DNA from 2 places in the Aestuariirhabdus haliotis genome. Region 2 is predicted to be linked to the other one. Evidence: predicted binding sites of a transcription regulator. Region 2 holds the regulator's gene; the other holds the start of a gene.
The links. The regulator sigma-54, encoded in region 2, starts transcription at its own class of promoters, with help from an activator protein. The targets are predictions, from matches to a motif close to TGGCACNNNNNTTGCTNT.
Positions count from the first base shown of each region.

Region 1: a site for sigma-54 is predicted at 4,154-4,171, ahead of flgB (flagellar basal body rod protein FlgB). Genes of this name have one in related genera too.

Region 1 is NZ_JAKSDZ010000002.1:279,561-287,394, reverse strand. It holds gene MIB40_RS03220 (flagellar brake protein) at 1-29, opposite strand, end outside; gene MIB40_RS03215 (flagella synthesis protein FlgN) at 81-560, opposite strand; gene flgM (flagellar biosynthesis anti-sigma factor FlgM) at 571-900, opposite strand; gene flgA (flagellar basal body P-ring formation chaperone FlgA) at 1,109-1,819, opposite strand; gene MIB40_RS03200 (chemotaxis protein CheV) at 2,073-3,002, shown strand; gene MIB40_RS03195 (CheR family methyltransferase) at 3,035-3,889, shown strand; gene flgB (flagellar basal body rod protein FlgB) at 4,212-4,622, shown strand; gene flgC (flagellar basal body rod protein FlgC) at 4,625-5,065, shown strand; gene MIB40_RS03180 (flagellar hook assembly protein FlgD) at 5,076-5,771, shown strand; gene flgE (flagellar hook protein FlgE) at 5,802-7,097, shown strand; gene MIB40_RS03170 (flagellar basal body rod protein FlgF) at 7,428-7,834, shown strand, end outside.
Region 2 is NZ_JAKSDZ010000008.1:21,071-28,904, forward strand. It holds gene ptsN (PTS IIA-like nitrogen regulatory protein PtsN) at 1-145, opposite strand, end outside; gene hpf (ribosome hibernation-promoting factor, HPF/YfiA family) at 154-441, opposite strand; gene MIB40_RS07810 (RNA polymerase factor sigma-54) at 566-2,095, opposite strand; gene lptB (LPS export ABC transporter ATP-binding protein) at 2,215-2,940, opposite strand; gene lptA (lipopolysaccharide transport periplasmic protein LptA) at 2,948-3,457, opposite strand; gene lptC (LPS export ABC transporter periplasmic protein LptC) at 3,444-4,016, opposite strand; gene MIB40_RS07830 (KdsC family phosphatase) at 4,024-4,548, opposite strand; gene MIB40_RS07835 (KpsF/GutQ family sugar-phosphate isomerase) at 4,548-5,522, opposite strand; gene MIB40_RS07840 (calcium/sodium antiporter) at 5,559-6,524, opposite strand; gene MIB40_RS07845 (ATP-binding cassette domain-containing protein) at 6,741-7,556, shown strand; gene mlaE (lipid asymmetry maintenance ABC transporter permease subunit MlaE) at 7,546-7,834, shown strand, end outside.

The sequences.
Region 1 (7,834 bases), on a different contig from region 2:
AGCCGGCGAAAGTTGTCTTTGGAATCCATATTGATGTGCAACCCTTATACGACTTCCCCGTCGTTACTTAACAATAGTATTCAGGCTTTAGTGATGCTTCGGTGTTCGTTATCACGGGTCTGGGTCCCGTCTTCTCCATACAGGCTAACAGATTTTGCTGCAGAACCTCTATAGATGGTCAGGAGTCGATCAACTACGCCTCGAGTATGTTGCAATACCCGGGCATTGATAAGGTTGTGCTCTTTGCACTCTTCCAGAGTAGTTTCCAGATTGTCCCATAGGGCAGATAGTTCGGTTCGTTCTTCCTGCGGGAGGGTGGCAATAAAGCTTTGCATTCCATCGCGGTCGTTTGGGAAGCCTAGAGCGGCGAGTAATTCGCTGCGACGACGGGCATTGTCATTGATCTGGTTCAGCTGGGAGGTTTTGTCGCTCAGCAGGGCTTCCAGTGATTCGGCATCACTGTTTTCCAAAGCCAGGCGCTCTTGCTGGAGAGTTTCTTTTAGGTTGGTGACGGTTTCTATATCTTGACGGGATAGCTTCAGGATGGCGTGCGCTGGCATGGCATCTCCGTTAGGGTTTATTTAGCTGTGTCTCCAGACTGTAGAGATTTTCAGCAAGTTTACGAGCATCCACTTGATAGGAGCCATCCGCGATGGCCTGCTTAACTCTGGCAACCTTGTCCTGATCGATATCGGGCTGGCTGGCCAGCTTTTCTTCGATTTGGCGCAAGCTTTTGCCTTCAGCGCTCAGGTTAACCGAATCTGTCCTGGTTGTTGAGGCTTGGGATGTCTGGGCTTGATCTGCTTTTGGGGGTGCTACAGCATCGCCTCGGCGCTCATTGGATTCGCTGCTGCGAGTGCCTGCGGGATTTAACAGATTGTTGTTAACGTTGATGGCCATGATGGCGCCCTCTGAACCTAGTATTTACCGTCAAACTTGTTAGCGGCGGCAGATAAAGGAACTTTAGCATTTTTTTTGCTTTTTTTGTCATTCGCTTACTGTCTCGGTGTGTTTGGCACTGTGGCTTGATAAGTTCATACCGAATTACTGTCCGTATATTAAAATATACCTTTAATAATCAATGGGTTAGTTGGTTGTTGTGTGGCGTTCACATTTGGACTTCAACCTGCTTGGGGCCGGTAACAGTGGCTTTGATGATTCTCTCTGACCGGTTGTTACGTACACGTATCTGCTGATTGATTTTTCCGTCTGAAAGGGCCGTGCCACTCATTTTAACGGATAGTTGCTGGCCCTTGGCAGTAATGGTTACAAAGTCGCCTTTTTGCACGACTTCCCTTGCTTTGACATGTGTCGGAGCCAGTGCTTGTCCGGGGCGAATCATGCGTTTTGCCACAGTGTGGGTTAAGGCATTGAAATTCGTGTAATATCCGCCTCGCAGTTCTGCGATGTTTCGCTCTTCGAGGCGAAGCACATCGTTTGTTATCGGTGCCTTCTTGTTGATCAGTTGATTGGCGATAACCACCGGTCGAAAGATTCGAATGTTGGCGGTTACATAGATCCCCCATGGATGTGAGCCGGCGCATTCAATACGCACTGTTTGTCGCCCAGGGCGATGATGGCGCTCATTTTCGATCAACTTTAGAGGAACTGAGCAGGTGGGTAAATTCAGTCGGGGATCGAGTGGGTTGGCTTCTACTTCTATACGCGTTGAAGGGGATACTTGCTGTTGTTGTGCCTTGCCCTGCAAATAGGTCTCCACCATTGCCTTGATGTCCGCTTGAGAGGACTGGGCCATGGCGACAGCGCTGAATAGCAACAGGCTGGCAGCTAATATGTTTAACAGACGAACAAATGTCATAGGATGACCAATCAATAGAACCATCGGTTGAGGCGTCGAATTTCTGGCGCTTCTTCAGTATTTGATTAAAGTCAGCAATATATATGCCGATGTTATTGTAAGTGTCTTTATCAACTCTTCGGAGTTCGCTGGTGACTTGGCTTGTTAACTGGCTTGGCGAGCAGCTATAGTCTATTAACACTGTATAAGAGTTTTTGGGTTCGGTACGGGGTTTGGTGTGCCGACGTTGCAGTCAATCCAATGGAGATGATCCATGGCGGGTGTGTTAGATAGTGTTAACCAGCGGACTCAGCTGGTTGGGGAAAATCGACTTGAGTTGCTGCTGTTTCGCCTCAAAGGCAAGCAGTTGTATGGCATCAACGTATTCAAAGTGAAGGAAGTATTGCAATGTCCGACGCTTACCATGATGCCGAAAAGCAGCCCTGTAGTAAGAGGGGTCGCCAATATTCGAGGGGGGACAATACCTATCCTTGATATGAATATGGCCACTGGCAGAGGTCCTCTGGATGATGTGACTAATGCCTTTGTCATTATCACTGAGTACAACATGAAGGTGCAGGGCTTTCTGGTGCAGATGGTAGACCGCATCGTCAATATGAATTGGGAAGAGATTCATCCACCGCCAAAGGGGACCGGTAAGGACCATTACCTGACCGCCGTGACCAAGGTTGATGATCAGTTGGTAGAGATCATCGACGTCGAAAAAATCCTGGCCGAAGTTGCACCTCAAAGTGAGGAGGTCAGCGATGGCCTTATTACGGATGAAGTGACAACGCATGCGGTGGCGCAGAAAGTATTGGTAGCCGATGATTCGGCTGTTGCTCGTAAGCAGGTTCAGCGTTGCCTTGAAAATATCGGTGTTGAGGTTGTTCTCAAAAATGATGGCCGTGAAGCACTCGACTATTTGAAGAGTCTGGTGGATTCTGGTGATAGTATTGACGAGCACCTGCTGATGATGATTTCAGATATTGAAATGCCCGAAATGGACGGTTATACACTAACCACGGAAGTTCGGGCTGATCCCCGTTTGTCGAGCCTGTACATAGTGCTTCACACGTCCCTTAGTGGTGTCTTTAACAAAGCGATGGTAGAAAAAGTAGGGGCCAATGACTTTATCGCCAAGTTCAATCCGGACGATCTAGCTGGCAGTGTTATAAAGCGTTTTCAAATCGAAACCCATTAATGCGCATTAATTCGATTTAGAGGAGTAATACGTTGGCCGAGTTTGGATCAACTCAGGGCAGAGCTGCCCCAGCGGGGGATTTTGAGGTTTTCAGTGAATTCCTTGAAAAAGCTTGCGGCATAGTACTGGGTAAAAATAAAGAGTACCTGGTGAAAAGCCGGCTTCGTAAGATACTGGCAAACAATGAAATCGATACACTGAGCGAGTTGGTCAAGCGCATTGGGGCGCAGCCCCGGGGCAAGCTTAAGGGTGAAGTTGTCGATGCGATGACGACCAATGAGACCCTCTGGTTTCGTGATAGCTATCCTTTTGAGGTCTTGAAGAAAACCATTTTGCCCGATCTGGCCAAGCGCTACCCTGGCCAGAGGCTGCGTATCTGGTCGGCGGCCTGCTCTTCCGGTCAGGAGCCCTATTCCCAGAGTATTGCTATCGATGAATTTGAAAAGAGTAATCTTGGCCTTTTGCGGGGGGGCGTGCAGATAATTGCTACGGATCTGTCCAGTAAGGTGTTAGGTGAAGCCAAACTGGGGGAGTATGACACCCTGGCGCTAGGCAGAGGATTGTCAGATGACCGCCTGCAGAAACACTTTATTCCCCTGGAGGGCAAGCGCTGGCAGGTCAAACCCAATATCAAGCAGCGAATCGATTTTCGTGCCATCAATCTTCAGGACAGTTACGTAACACTGGGTAAGTTCGATATTGTGTTTTGCCGTAATGTTTTGATCTACTTCTCCGCTGATTTTAAACGGGATATTTTGACCCGCATCCATGCCAGCCTGAAACCTGGAGGTTACCTGTTTCTTGGTGCTTCTGAGGCGCTCAATGGTTTATCTCACCTTTATGAAATGGTTCAGTGCCGCCCAGGCATAATGTATATCGCTAAATAATTAAAACCTCAAAGGCTATTCAGCCTTTGAGGTTTACAATCTTTCCATGCCCTTCATTTACCTGATTCTTGACGATCCTGGGCCTGTGCGCCTGCCTGTTTATTCCAGTTGATAGAGCTCCTTGGGCAGATAGTGCCGAGCACTGCATGGCAAGCGGCAACAAGCGAAGCCGAGTTGCCTCTTGTGAGGAAAGAGATTGCCGCTTTGGCATCCCTGATTAGTTGCTTTTATTCTAACTTGTTGAATATAAAGGAAAAAAATTTCTGGCATGTGCCTTGCTATTAACTTTCTGACGAAAATGATTTCAGAATAGAGGCATAGCATGGCGATCAGTTTTGACAGGGCATTAGGTATCCACCCTCAAGCGCTTGAGTTTCGGGCTCAAAGAGCCGAGGTGCTGGCCAATAATCTTGCCAATGCAGACACCCCGGGGTTTAAAGCTCGTGATGTTGATTTTGCCTCAGTGATGAAGCAGCAAGAGGGAGTGCAAGATACAGAAGGGCAGCAAAAGTTAAGCCGAACTCATCAACAGCATGTATCCGGCTTTATTGATGAAACGGCTGATACTGAGCTGTTATATCGGGTGCCAAGCCAACCTTCTGTTGATGGTAATACCGTCGATTCCCAGCGAGAAATCACCGAGTTCACTCAGAACAAGATCGCTTTTGAAAGCAGCTTCACTTTTCTAAATTCCAAGTTCAAAGGCTTAAGTACAGCCATAAAAGGACAATAGTCATGTCGCTTAATAATGTTTTTTCAATTGCCGGGTCGGGCATGAGTGCCCAGTCCATTCGTCTTAACGCCACATCCAGCAACATTGCTAATGCAGAGACAGTCAGTAGCAGCATTGATGAAACCTATCGAGCACGCTACCCGGTGTTTGCCCACGCCTTGAACGAAGCTCAGCAGGAAGGTTCGCTGTTCGATGATCAGCCAAAGGAAGTCGGTCAGGGTGTTCGGGTATTGGGCGTGGTCGAGAGCCAGCAAGAACTGGAAGCGCGCTATGACCCCAATCACCCTATGGCTGACGAAGATGGCTATGTATTTTACCCCAACGTGAATGTCGTGGAGCAGATGGCGGACATGATCTCGGCATCGCGATCATTTCAAACCAATGTCGATGTTTTGAATACGGCTAAAACCATGATGCAAAAGGTCCTCACCCTGGGACAGTAAGGAGAGCGCTATGACACTAAGCACGGCAGCCGCAGCCACAGGCACATCCGCTCTGGATAAGTACTCCATTGCCAATTCGCAGGAGAACCAGAAGAAGGATGATGAGCTGGGAAAAAATGAATTTCTGGAATTATTGGTTGCTCAGATGAATAACCAAAATCCGTTGGAACCCCAGGAAAATGGTGAGTTCATTGCCCAGTTGGCGCAATTCAGTACGGTCGAAGGTGTCGAACAACTGAACACCTCGATGCAGGACTTTGTCGCGGGTATGCAATCGAGCCAGGCATTACAAGCATCATCGTTGGTTGGCCGAACCGTTATGCTGGGCATGGAAAATACCCAGGTGGAAACGGGCCGGGGAACCGAAGGGCTAGTGGTGCTGCCTGCCTCCACGCCAGATTTGACCATCAATGTTTACAGCCCTCAGGGGGATCTGGTGAAGCAGATTCCGTTGGGCACAAAAGAGAAGGGTAACATCGAATTTAAATGGGATGGCAAGGATGCCGACGGCAATGTTATGCCGTCCGGTGAGTATCGATTCGAGGCTAAGGCTGCTATCGACGGAAAATCCCAACAAGTGCCTACCGTGTTACCGGCACATGTTAACAGCATTACGCTCGGTGCCGCTGGGACCGGGGACGTTATATTGAATCTGGATGGCATGGGCTCAGTGTTGCTATCTGATGTACAGATGATCAAAGAGTAATTCGCTCGCGAGCGATCAGGAGAATAAATCATGGCGTTTAATATCGGTTTGAGTGGTATCCGTGCCGCCGGCAATGAGCTGGAGGTGACTGGTAACAACATTGCCAATGCCAGCACCATCGGCTTTAAATCATCGCGGGCGGAATTTGCAGATGTGTACGCTGCATCAACCTTGGGGACAGCAGATAATGCGACCGGTAGTGGTGTGTTATTGGCTAATATTGGGCAGCAATTTACTCAGGGCAGCATTACTTTTACCAGCAACAGTCTGGATATGGCGATTAACGGAGATGGTTTTTTTGTGTTGGATAACAACGGCGAAACCACGTATACCCGTGCCGGCTATTTCGGCACTGATAAAGAAGGGTTTATCGTCAATAACTTTGGCAAAAACTTGCAGGGCTATGCGGCTGACAATACCGGCCAAATATTAACCGGTGTGTTAACCGATCTTCAGGTAGATACTACCAACCAATCCCCACAAGCCACAGGTACGGTCCTTCAGACACTGAATCTTAACTCCAGCGATGTGGTACCTGCGATCGCTCCATTTGACCCTACGGATCCTGCAACCTACAACTCGGCGACCTCGGTCAATGTTTACGATTCACTGGGTAATTCCCATATCCAGACTCAGTACTTCGTCAAAACAGGTGCTAATACCTGGGATATGCATATTCTGATTGATGGTCGGGACTTTGATGGTACTTTGCCCGATGGTACCCCACCACCGGATAACCCTGCGGCCAACGTATTTACTCCTTTCACGCAGGCTTTAACCTTTGATGCAGCCGGTCAGTTGACCGCACCTGCACCCGGCACGCCAGTGGTGCTCGCTGGCTGGGAGCCACGTGACAGTACCGGTACACAGAACGGAGCCGTTTCACCCACCGGTTATAATCTGGATTTGACTGGTAGTACCCAGTTTTCCAGTGCCTTTGCTGTGACGAGTGTTAGTCAGGATGGTTTCAGCACCGGGCAACTGGCAGGACTTGAAGTGTCTGACGAAGGCATCCTGTTTGCTCGATACACTAATGGACAAAGTCGTATTCAGGGGCAGGTGGTGTTTGCCAATTTTGCCAATACTGAGGGCTTGAGTCCGTTAGGCAAGACGGAATGGGCCGAATCGTTTGAATCTGGTAATCAGGTAATAGGCACACCACGTTCTGGTACCCTGGGTGCATTGCAGGCAGGGGCTTTGGAGGCCTCTAACGTGGAACTTTCTGACGAGTTGGTGAACCTGATTATTGCCCAGAGAAACTATCAGGCCAATGCCAAAACCATTGAAACCTCCGATGCGGTTACCCAGACCATTTTGAATATTTAAGCCTGCATCTTCGGTCAGTAGTCATTAAGCGCGACATCGTTTTGGCGGTGTCGCGTTTTTTTGTCCTATTGCTGCAGGTGGCCTGGATACTTATCACTATTGGGTGTGGCAATACCCTATAAATGTTGCGGTAAACCCTTGCCGTCCTAGGTATTAATTCAATCTTGAAACTCGATTGGTTTGGGTTTTCTGTTTATTTTAATTTAATAAAAACAATAGGTTACGTTTTATTTTGAGCTTTATGGGTAAATGGGCATAGCCTTTGCTTTTTCTATAGGTAAGACAATTTGAGCAGCAAATGATTGCCGCTCCCTACAGGGTTACAGAGCAATGGACAGAGCATTATTTATTTCCATGAGTGGCGCAAAGCAGAATATGTTGGGGCAGACTATTCATGCCAACAACCTGGCCAATGCCAACACGACGGGATTTAAGAATGATTTCGAGCAGGCGCGGTCGATGCCTGTCTGGGGGGAGACTCATCCGACCCGAGCCTATGCCATGACCGAAAACCCAGGTACCAACTTTAATCAGGGCACCATGATATCGACGGGTCGTGATTTGGATGTGGCCTTGAGGGGAGACGGCTGGATAACGGCGCAAACAGCAGAGGGTGAAACGGTCTATACCCGAACCGGTGATTTGAACATCGATCCCGATGGCATCCTGCGTAATTCGGAAAACCTGACCATTATCGGTGATGGTGGCCCGATTGTATTACCGGAATTCGATAAGAT
Region 2 (7,834 bases):
TCAAGCCATTAAAAAGATTATCCGCCGAGATTTCCGGAGCGCCCTGGGCAATGGTTTCCGCCAGGGTTTCGAGTACGCGTTTTTTGCTGCCGCCTTCCGCAGCACAAAGGCTGCGGTCGGGGCTTAGGAGGGTTGTCAGGTTCATGGAGAATATTAACGAGAGAGGTTCTTTTCCTTGTGTTTCATCAGCTGACGATCCAGTTTGTCGGCCAGCATGTCGATGGCGGCATACATATCGTCATGGACAGCAGTGGCGTGGATGTCAGCACCGCGAACATGGAGGTTGGCCTCTGCTTTTTGCCCTTCTTTTTCTATGCTCAGGGTGACGTTGACGCTGGTGATGGTGTCGAAATGTCTTTCCAGACGGTCAACCTTGGTTGCTACATACTCACGCAAAGCTTCTGTTACATCGACATGATGTCCACTGATGTTGATTTGCATGCGTCTCTCTCCTAGATGGGTTTTTCGTGATACTGAACCGACACCATGTCGTGCTCAGCTGTGTGCCTCTGTTTCGATCATATCCGAGACTCGATATTTCTATGTTGCTATTAATCAATATAACCTATACCAGACGTTTTCTTTCGTTTGATGGAGGAATGGACAGGGATTCTCGATACTTGGCGATGGTGCGGCGGGCTACCTGAATTCCTTGCTCGGCAAGCAGACCGGCTATTTTACTATCGCTCAATGGTTTTTTTGGGTTCTCGGCGGCAACCAGTTTCTTGATAATCGCACGAATGGCGGTGGAGGAGCATTCCCCACCACTGGCCGTGCTGACATGGCTGGAGAAGAAATACTTCAGCTCAAAGATGCCCCTTGGGGTGTGCATGTATTTTTGCGTTGTGACCCGGGATATGGTCGATTCATGCATGCTGACGGCTTCCGCAATATCATGCAGAACCAACGGTTTCATGGCTTCTTCGCCATAATCCAGAAAGCCGCGTTGGTGTTCGACAATCTGGGTGGCGACTTTCATCAGGGTCTCATTGCGACTTTGCAGGCTTTTAAGGAACCAGCGGGCTTCCTGCAGGTGGTTTTTCAAGTAGGTGTTGTCGGCGCTGTTATCGGCTCGCTTGACGAGGGAGGCGTAGCCCGAGTTAATCCGTACACGGGGCATGGCATCCGAGTTGAGTTCAACAATCCAGCGCTCGTTGACCTTTCTGACCGTTACATCGGGAATGACATATTCGGGCTCGCTGCTTTCGATACTGGCTCCAGGCTTGGGGTTCAGGGTCTGGATCAGCTCGATTGCCGCTTTGAGTTCGGGTTCTTTGAGGCGTGCTTTGCGCATCAGTTGAGCATAGTCATGGTTGCCCAAAAGGTGGATATGTTTTTCAACCACCAGAGCGGCCGGTTTCAGGTGGGGAGTGTCGCTCGGAAGTTGGGCCAGCTGGATCAGCAGACATTCGCTCAGGGAGCGCGAAGCGACCCCTACAGGATCGAACTGCTGTATCCGGCGAAGTACGGCTTCGATCTCATCAAGCTCAATCTCCAGATCGGCATCGATGCTGTCGAGCAGCTCCTCGCAGCTGCAGCCAAGGTAACCATCCTCTTCAAGAGCGTCGATGATAGTGATCGCAATGGCACGATCGGTATCGCTCATTGGAGTCAGGTTAAGCTGCCATTCGAGATGGGATTGCAGTGAATCCACCGTGCTGGCACGCGCCGCTGGATTGTAGTCATCGTTGTCCGATGGGGCTGAAGAAGCAGGTAAGCTCGATTGATAGACATCGTCCCAGGCAGAATCTACTGGCAGATCATTGGGGATGTTGTCCTGCCAGTCGTCGGAAAGAACCTCGTTCTCGTTATTGGCGCTCTCGCTGCTCTGTTGTTCCTGCTGGCGTTGCTCACCTTCATTGAGAGCGGTTGATTCGGCTTTAATATCGAATTCCGTACCGTCACGGGCTTCATCTTGCTTTGAGCTGGGTTCTTCCAGGCCGTCTTCGGCCTCGAGCATAGGGTTAGATTCGAGGGCTTGCTGAATCTCCTGTTGAAGATCCAGGGTAGAGAGCTGCAGAAGTTTTATGGCTTGTTGCAGCTGAGGCGTCATCGTCAGCTGCTGGCCCATTTTCAGGACTAGGGATGGTTTCATAGATAATACAATGTCCGGTCCATATACTGCCTACTCCTCGCATGGGTTACCCCGGTAGCCTCTTGCACCGGCAAAAATCTTGCATGGCGTCTATTATAGAGCCGAAGTACTCCGAATGCCTATATTCGAAACTGGTGTCCGAGATAAACGTCTTTCACCTTTTGGTTACTCAGAATGGCTTGGGCATCGCCCTCTGCAATGATTTTGCCTTCGCTGACAATGTAGGCGAGCTCGCAGATATCGAGGGTTTCGCGCACGTTATGGTCGGTAATCAGAACCCCGATACCTTTGTCACGTAAATGACGGACGACATCCTTGATGTCATTGACAGAGATAGGATCTACCCCGGCAAAGGGTTCGTCGAGCAAAATAAAAGCGGGTTCAGTCGCCAGTGCCCGAGCAATTTCGACCCGGCGTCGTTCACCACCGGACAGACTGATGCCTTTGCTATCTCGAAGGTGAGAGATATGAAACTCGTTGAGCAACTCCTCCAGTTTGGCCAGGCGTTGCTTGCGATTGAGGTCCTTGCGGGTTTCTAAGATCGACAGAATATTTTCGGTGACAGTCAGCTTGCGGAAGATTGAGGCTTCCTGAGTCAGGTAACCTATGCCTTTGCGGGCCCGACCGTGCATGGGCAGACGCGTGATATCTTCGCCGTCCATCAGGATTTGGCCGTTGTCCGACTGAACCAGGCCAACAATCATATAAAAGCTGGTCGTCTTGCCGGCGCCATTGGGTCCCAGCAACCCTACAATCTGATTGCTGTTGATGCTGATCGAAATGTCTTCGACGACGTGCCGGCCACGATAACTCTTTGCCAGGTGAAGTGCTTTCAGGGTTGCCATAGATCGCTTACTGCTTGCTCTTGGGTTGAATGACCATCTCGACACGGTTCTTTCCGGTGCGACTGGTGGCACCCTGGGCGTTGACCGCCTGGGTTTTCATATTGTAATGAATGACATCGCCGGTAAAGGAGTTGCCCTCCTGAAACAGTTTGGCGTTCTTGATCAGCTTGACTTTGTCTTTGGCGATGGCGTAATCGATGGTATTGCCATAGGCCTTGATAATCTCTTTATCGACAGCCGGTTTTTCCTGGTAATGAGCTGGTGTGCCTTCCGCTACCATGCGAGTCACCGCACCCGCCTTGGTGTAGATGGTGACTTTATCGCCGGTAATATGAATCGAGCCCTGGTCCATGGTGACACTGCCTGTGTAGATGGCTCGTCCGGCTCCTTCGTCGATATCGGCCTTGTCCGCTTTAATGCGAATCGGTTGTTCCTGGTCTTCTGGCAGGGCTTGTGCGCCCGTGCTGGCCAGAAGGGTAGAGAATAAGAGAACAAGTAAGGGTTTAGTGGTGCTCATAGATGCCTCTGACGTTCGATTGTAATTGAACGCGGTCCTGGTTGAGGTGGGCCTTCATTCCCACAGCATGAGTGATCCCTTCGGGAGAGGTAATAACGACCGGTCGATTGGTTTCGGCCAGTTGTTGTTCAGAATATAGAGTGATGAAATCGGTATCAAGGCGGCCTGTTTCCAGGCCTTCTCTGGATAGCATGGTCATGCTGACATCGTCCCAGAGTTCCAGGTCTTCGTTGCCAGGTAACAGTTTTCCCGAGCGCGCACTGATGAGGCGTTCACCCATGTCGCGTATCAAAATAACACGGGGTTCACGAATCATGGTCGTATCGTTGTGGGGGAAGTGGTTTACTCGTTCAGCTTTGAGGCGATGATCGGGTTTACCCAGTTCGTTAAATCGGGTCACCTGGGCATTATCCAGGTAGAAGTCCACTTCCTGGCGCTCACGAGGGTCGATATTGGGCGGTGCGAGTGTCTGGCGAAGTGGTGTGTTCTCGTAAAGATACAAGCCGGCGTAGGCAAATAACACTCCACATAACAACGTAACCAGGACAGCTCTAATCATGAATCACTCACAGGTAACTATCGAGGGCACTTTGTAACTTACCCTGAGCGGCAAGCAGGGCGTCGCAAAATTCACGGGCTGCGCCCTGACCACCTGAGGATTGGGTCACGGCGATGGCGTGTTGCTTTACAAAGCTGTGGGCATTGGCCACGGCGGCGCCCAGGGCTACGTGACGGATGGCCGCGAGGTCGGGCAGATCGTCGCCCAGGTACGCCACCTGATGCAGCTCCAGCTGAAGGCTGGGCAGAAGTTCTTTCAGGGCGATCAGTTTGTCTTCGCGACCCTGAACCAGGTGTGAGATGCCCAGGTTTTTTGCGCGCCGGGCAACCAGTTGCGAGGTGCGGCCGGTGATAATAGCCGTTTCAATACCGGCGCGTTGCAGCATCTTGATTCCCTGCCCATCGAGGGTGGAGAACGCTTTGAGCTCCTCGCCGTTTTCGCTGAACAACAGTTGGCCGTTGGTGAGTACGCCATCGACATCAAAAACAGCCAGACGAACCTGTTTGGCTTTTTCTTCGTACTGACTGAACATCAAACGACTCCTGCCTTTAACAGATCGTGCATGTTAAGCGCCCCGACAGGTTTGTCGTTATCATCGATGACAATCAGGCCGTTGATTTTGCTTTCTTCCATGATATGGACCGCTTCAGCGGCCAGCATACCAAGGGTGATGGTTTTGCAGTGCCGGGTCATGACGTCATCGATGGAGGTCGTCGCCATGTTGAGTTCGTGATCCAGCGAGCGACGCAAGTCACCGTCGGTAAAGACGCCGCTCAGGGTTCCTGCAGCGGATACAATCGCGGTCATTCCCAAACCTTTTTGAGTCATCACCAGCAGGGCGTCTCGCAGCAATGTGTTTTCATTGACAATGGGGAGGCGTTCGCCGCTGTGCATGATGTCGTCCACTTTTAACAGCAGGCGGCGACCCAAAGAGCCGCCCGGGTGGGAAAAAGCAAAGTCTTCGGCGCTAAAACCTCGGTGTTCCAGCAGGGCGATGGCCAGGGCATCCCCCATCACCAGAGTTACGGTAGTGCTGGATGTTGGTGCCAGGTTGAGCGGGCAGGCCTCTTCTTTAACGCTGGTATCAAGGTTGACGTTGGCCGCTTGAGCTAAGGCAGAGTCGGGGTTACCTGTCATGCTAATCATGGGTACCCCAAGCCGTTTGAGTAGGGGGATCAGGGTGACCATCTCGCCAGTGTTACCGGAATTGGACAGGGTGATAACCACATCATCGGCGGTAATCATGCCCATGTCACCGTGGCTTGCTTCTCCTGGGTGAACGAAGAATGCGGGGCTGCCGGTGCTGGCCAGGGTGGCAGCTATTTTAGTGCCAATATGGCCGGATTTTCCCATTCCTACCACGACGATGCGCCCGCGGCAGTTGATCAATAGTTCGCAAGCTTGCTCAAAGTCGGCATCGATTCGCTGTTCTAGCTGGGCTATGGCTTCCTGTTCCATGCGTACGGTACGCAGGCCGGAGGCTTTGAAGCTATTGGGTTGGGTCATTAGGCTACCAGGCTATTCAAACAAAGGAAGATACTGTTACAAGGTCAAATACAAGGCGACATAATACGCGCTATAACCGGCAAATAGAATGCTACCGCTGAGTCGTCCTATGCCGCCATTTCGCAGCGCAAGCCAGGCCATCACCGCTAGCAGTAGGGTAAGCCCCAGCATGCTGGCGTAGTCGCGATATAATATTTCGCTAGTAAAAGCGGTAGGGGCAATCAGGCCGGGTACAGAGAGCACGGCCAGCAAATTAAAGATGTTGGACCCCACCACGTTACCCAGGGCAATGTCGTGGTGCTTCTTAAGGGCGCTTGCGACCGATGCGGCGAGTTCGGGTAGGCTAGTGCCAACGGCAACCACAGTGAGGCCGATAACCAGGTCACTCACACCGAAGAACAGGGCGACTTCAGTAGCTCCCCAGACCAGCATGCGTGAGCTTATCAGCAATATGGCTAATCCGAGCCCGAGGATGGCCAGGGCCCGTCTCAATGGAATGTCAGGGATCTCTTCCGCCTCATTCAATGCCAGTGCCTGGTCCCCGGCGGCGAGTGGCGGTTTTTGCCACCGAAACAGCAGGTAAAGTGTGATTACCAACCCTGACAGCAGGAATACACCGTCCATAAGGCCCAAATAGAGATCAATCAGGCACAATCCGGCTGCTAGCGTGATAACCAGGAGCAGAGGGATCTCCCTGACAATCAGTGAGTTCTTCACGGGCAAAGGGGCGATGAGTGCGGTGATGGCCAACACCAGGCCTATATTGGCTATGTTCGAACCGATAGCATTCCCTGCGGCAAGCCCGGCATGGCCATCTGATGCGGCCATTATCGATACCAGGATCTCCGGGGCGGATGTGCCCAAGGATACGACGGTCAGACCGATCAACAGGGGAGACATGCCTAACTGCCGAGCTGTCGCAGCAGCACCTTCGACAAATTTGTCGGCGCTCCAGATCAGGGCTGCGAATCCGGCGGCTATCGAAAGCGATGCCAAAAGCATAGAGGAATCCATCAGTTAAAAAAGGGGGCTAATTAAAGAGATTATCCATTTTGAATGCAAGCCTCTGACGATATGGCCTCATCAGTGAAAGAGCGGGCTGGAAGCGACGGTCATAAGTGATTAGAATGCGCTCAAAGTTTAGTAACAAGGAATCCCGTGTTGGAATTCATCTGTATAGTCGGAATTCTATCGGCTGCCAAGGAAGTGGCGATCTGAATGGACGATTTTGACAATCCTTATATTGAAATGTGCGGTCTCAGCTTTCGGCGTGGGGAACGTGTCATTTTTGATAAGGTCGATATTGCCATTCCTCGAGGCAAAATTACCGGCATCATGGGGCCTAGCGGCACAGGTAAAACTACCCTGCTGAAATTGATTGGTGCCCAAATTCGCCCGGATAAAGGCTGTGTAAAGGTTGATGGGCAGGAAATAAGCTCATTGCGACGAGGCGACCTCTTTGCGGTGCGCAAGAAGATGGGCATGCTGTTTCAGAGCGGTGCCCTGTTCACGGATCTCAGTGTTTTCGAAAATGTCGCCTTTCCTCTAAGGGTTCATACGAGTCTCGATGAAGCCTTAATTCGTGATCTGGTACTGATGAAGCTTCATGCGGTGGGATTGCGTGGTGCGCGCGATCTGATGCCTAGCGAGTTGTCGGGTGGTATGGCGCGACGCGTTGCCCTGGCCAGAGCGATTGCCCTGGATCCCCAGATGATGATGTACGATGAACCCTTTGTTGGTCAGGATCCTATGGCTATGGGGGTTTTGGTGCAGTTAATTCGCATGCTGAATGATGCTTTGCAACTGACCAGTGTTATCGTCTCCCATGATGTCCATGAAACGGCCAGCATCGCTGATTACATCTATGTTGTGGGTGATACCCATGTACTTGGTTTTGGTACCCCGAAAGAGATGATCAACTCCGAAGATCCCCGTATTCGTCAGTTTATGCAGGGTTTGCCCGACGGGCCGGTACCTTTCCATTATCCTGCCCAGGAGTACCATCAGGACTTGATGAGAGGGCATGATGCATAACATTTTAGCGAAATTGCGCTTGCTGGGCCGATCGGGTCTGGAGCGACTGGAAGCTCTGGGGCGTGCGCTGATTATTTTGCTGGGCGCTATTTTTGGCCGCTCCTTGTTTGGCTCTAATCTTCAACTGCTGATTGCCCAGATCTATTCGGTGGGGGTGTTATCGCTCATCATTATAACTGTGTCTGGATTGTTTATTGGCATGGTGTTGGGTTTGCAAGGCTATAACATCCTGGTCAAGTACGGTTCCGAAGAAGCGGTGGGCCAGATGGTGGCATTAA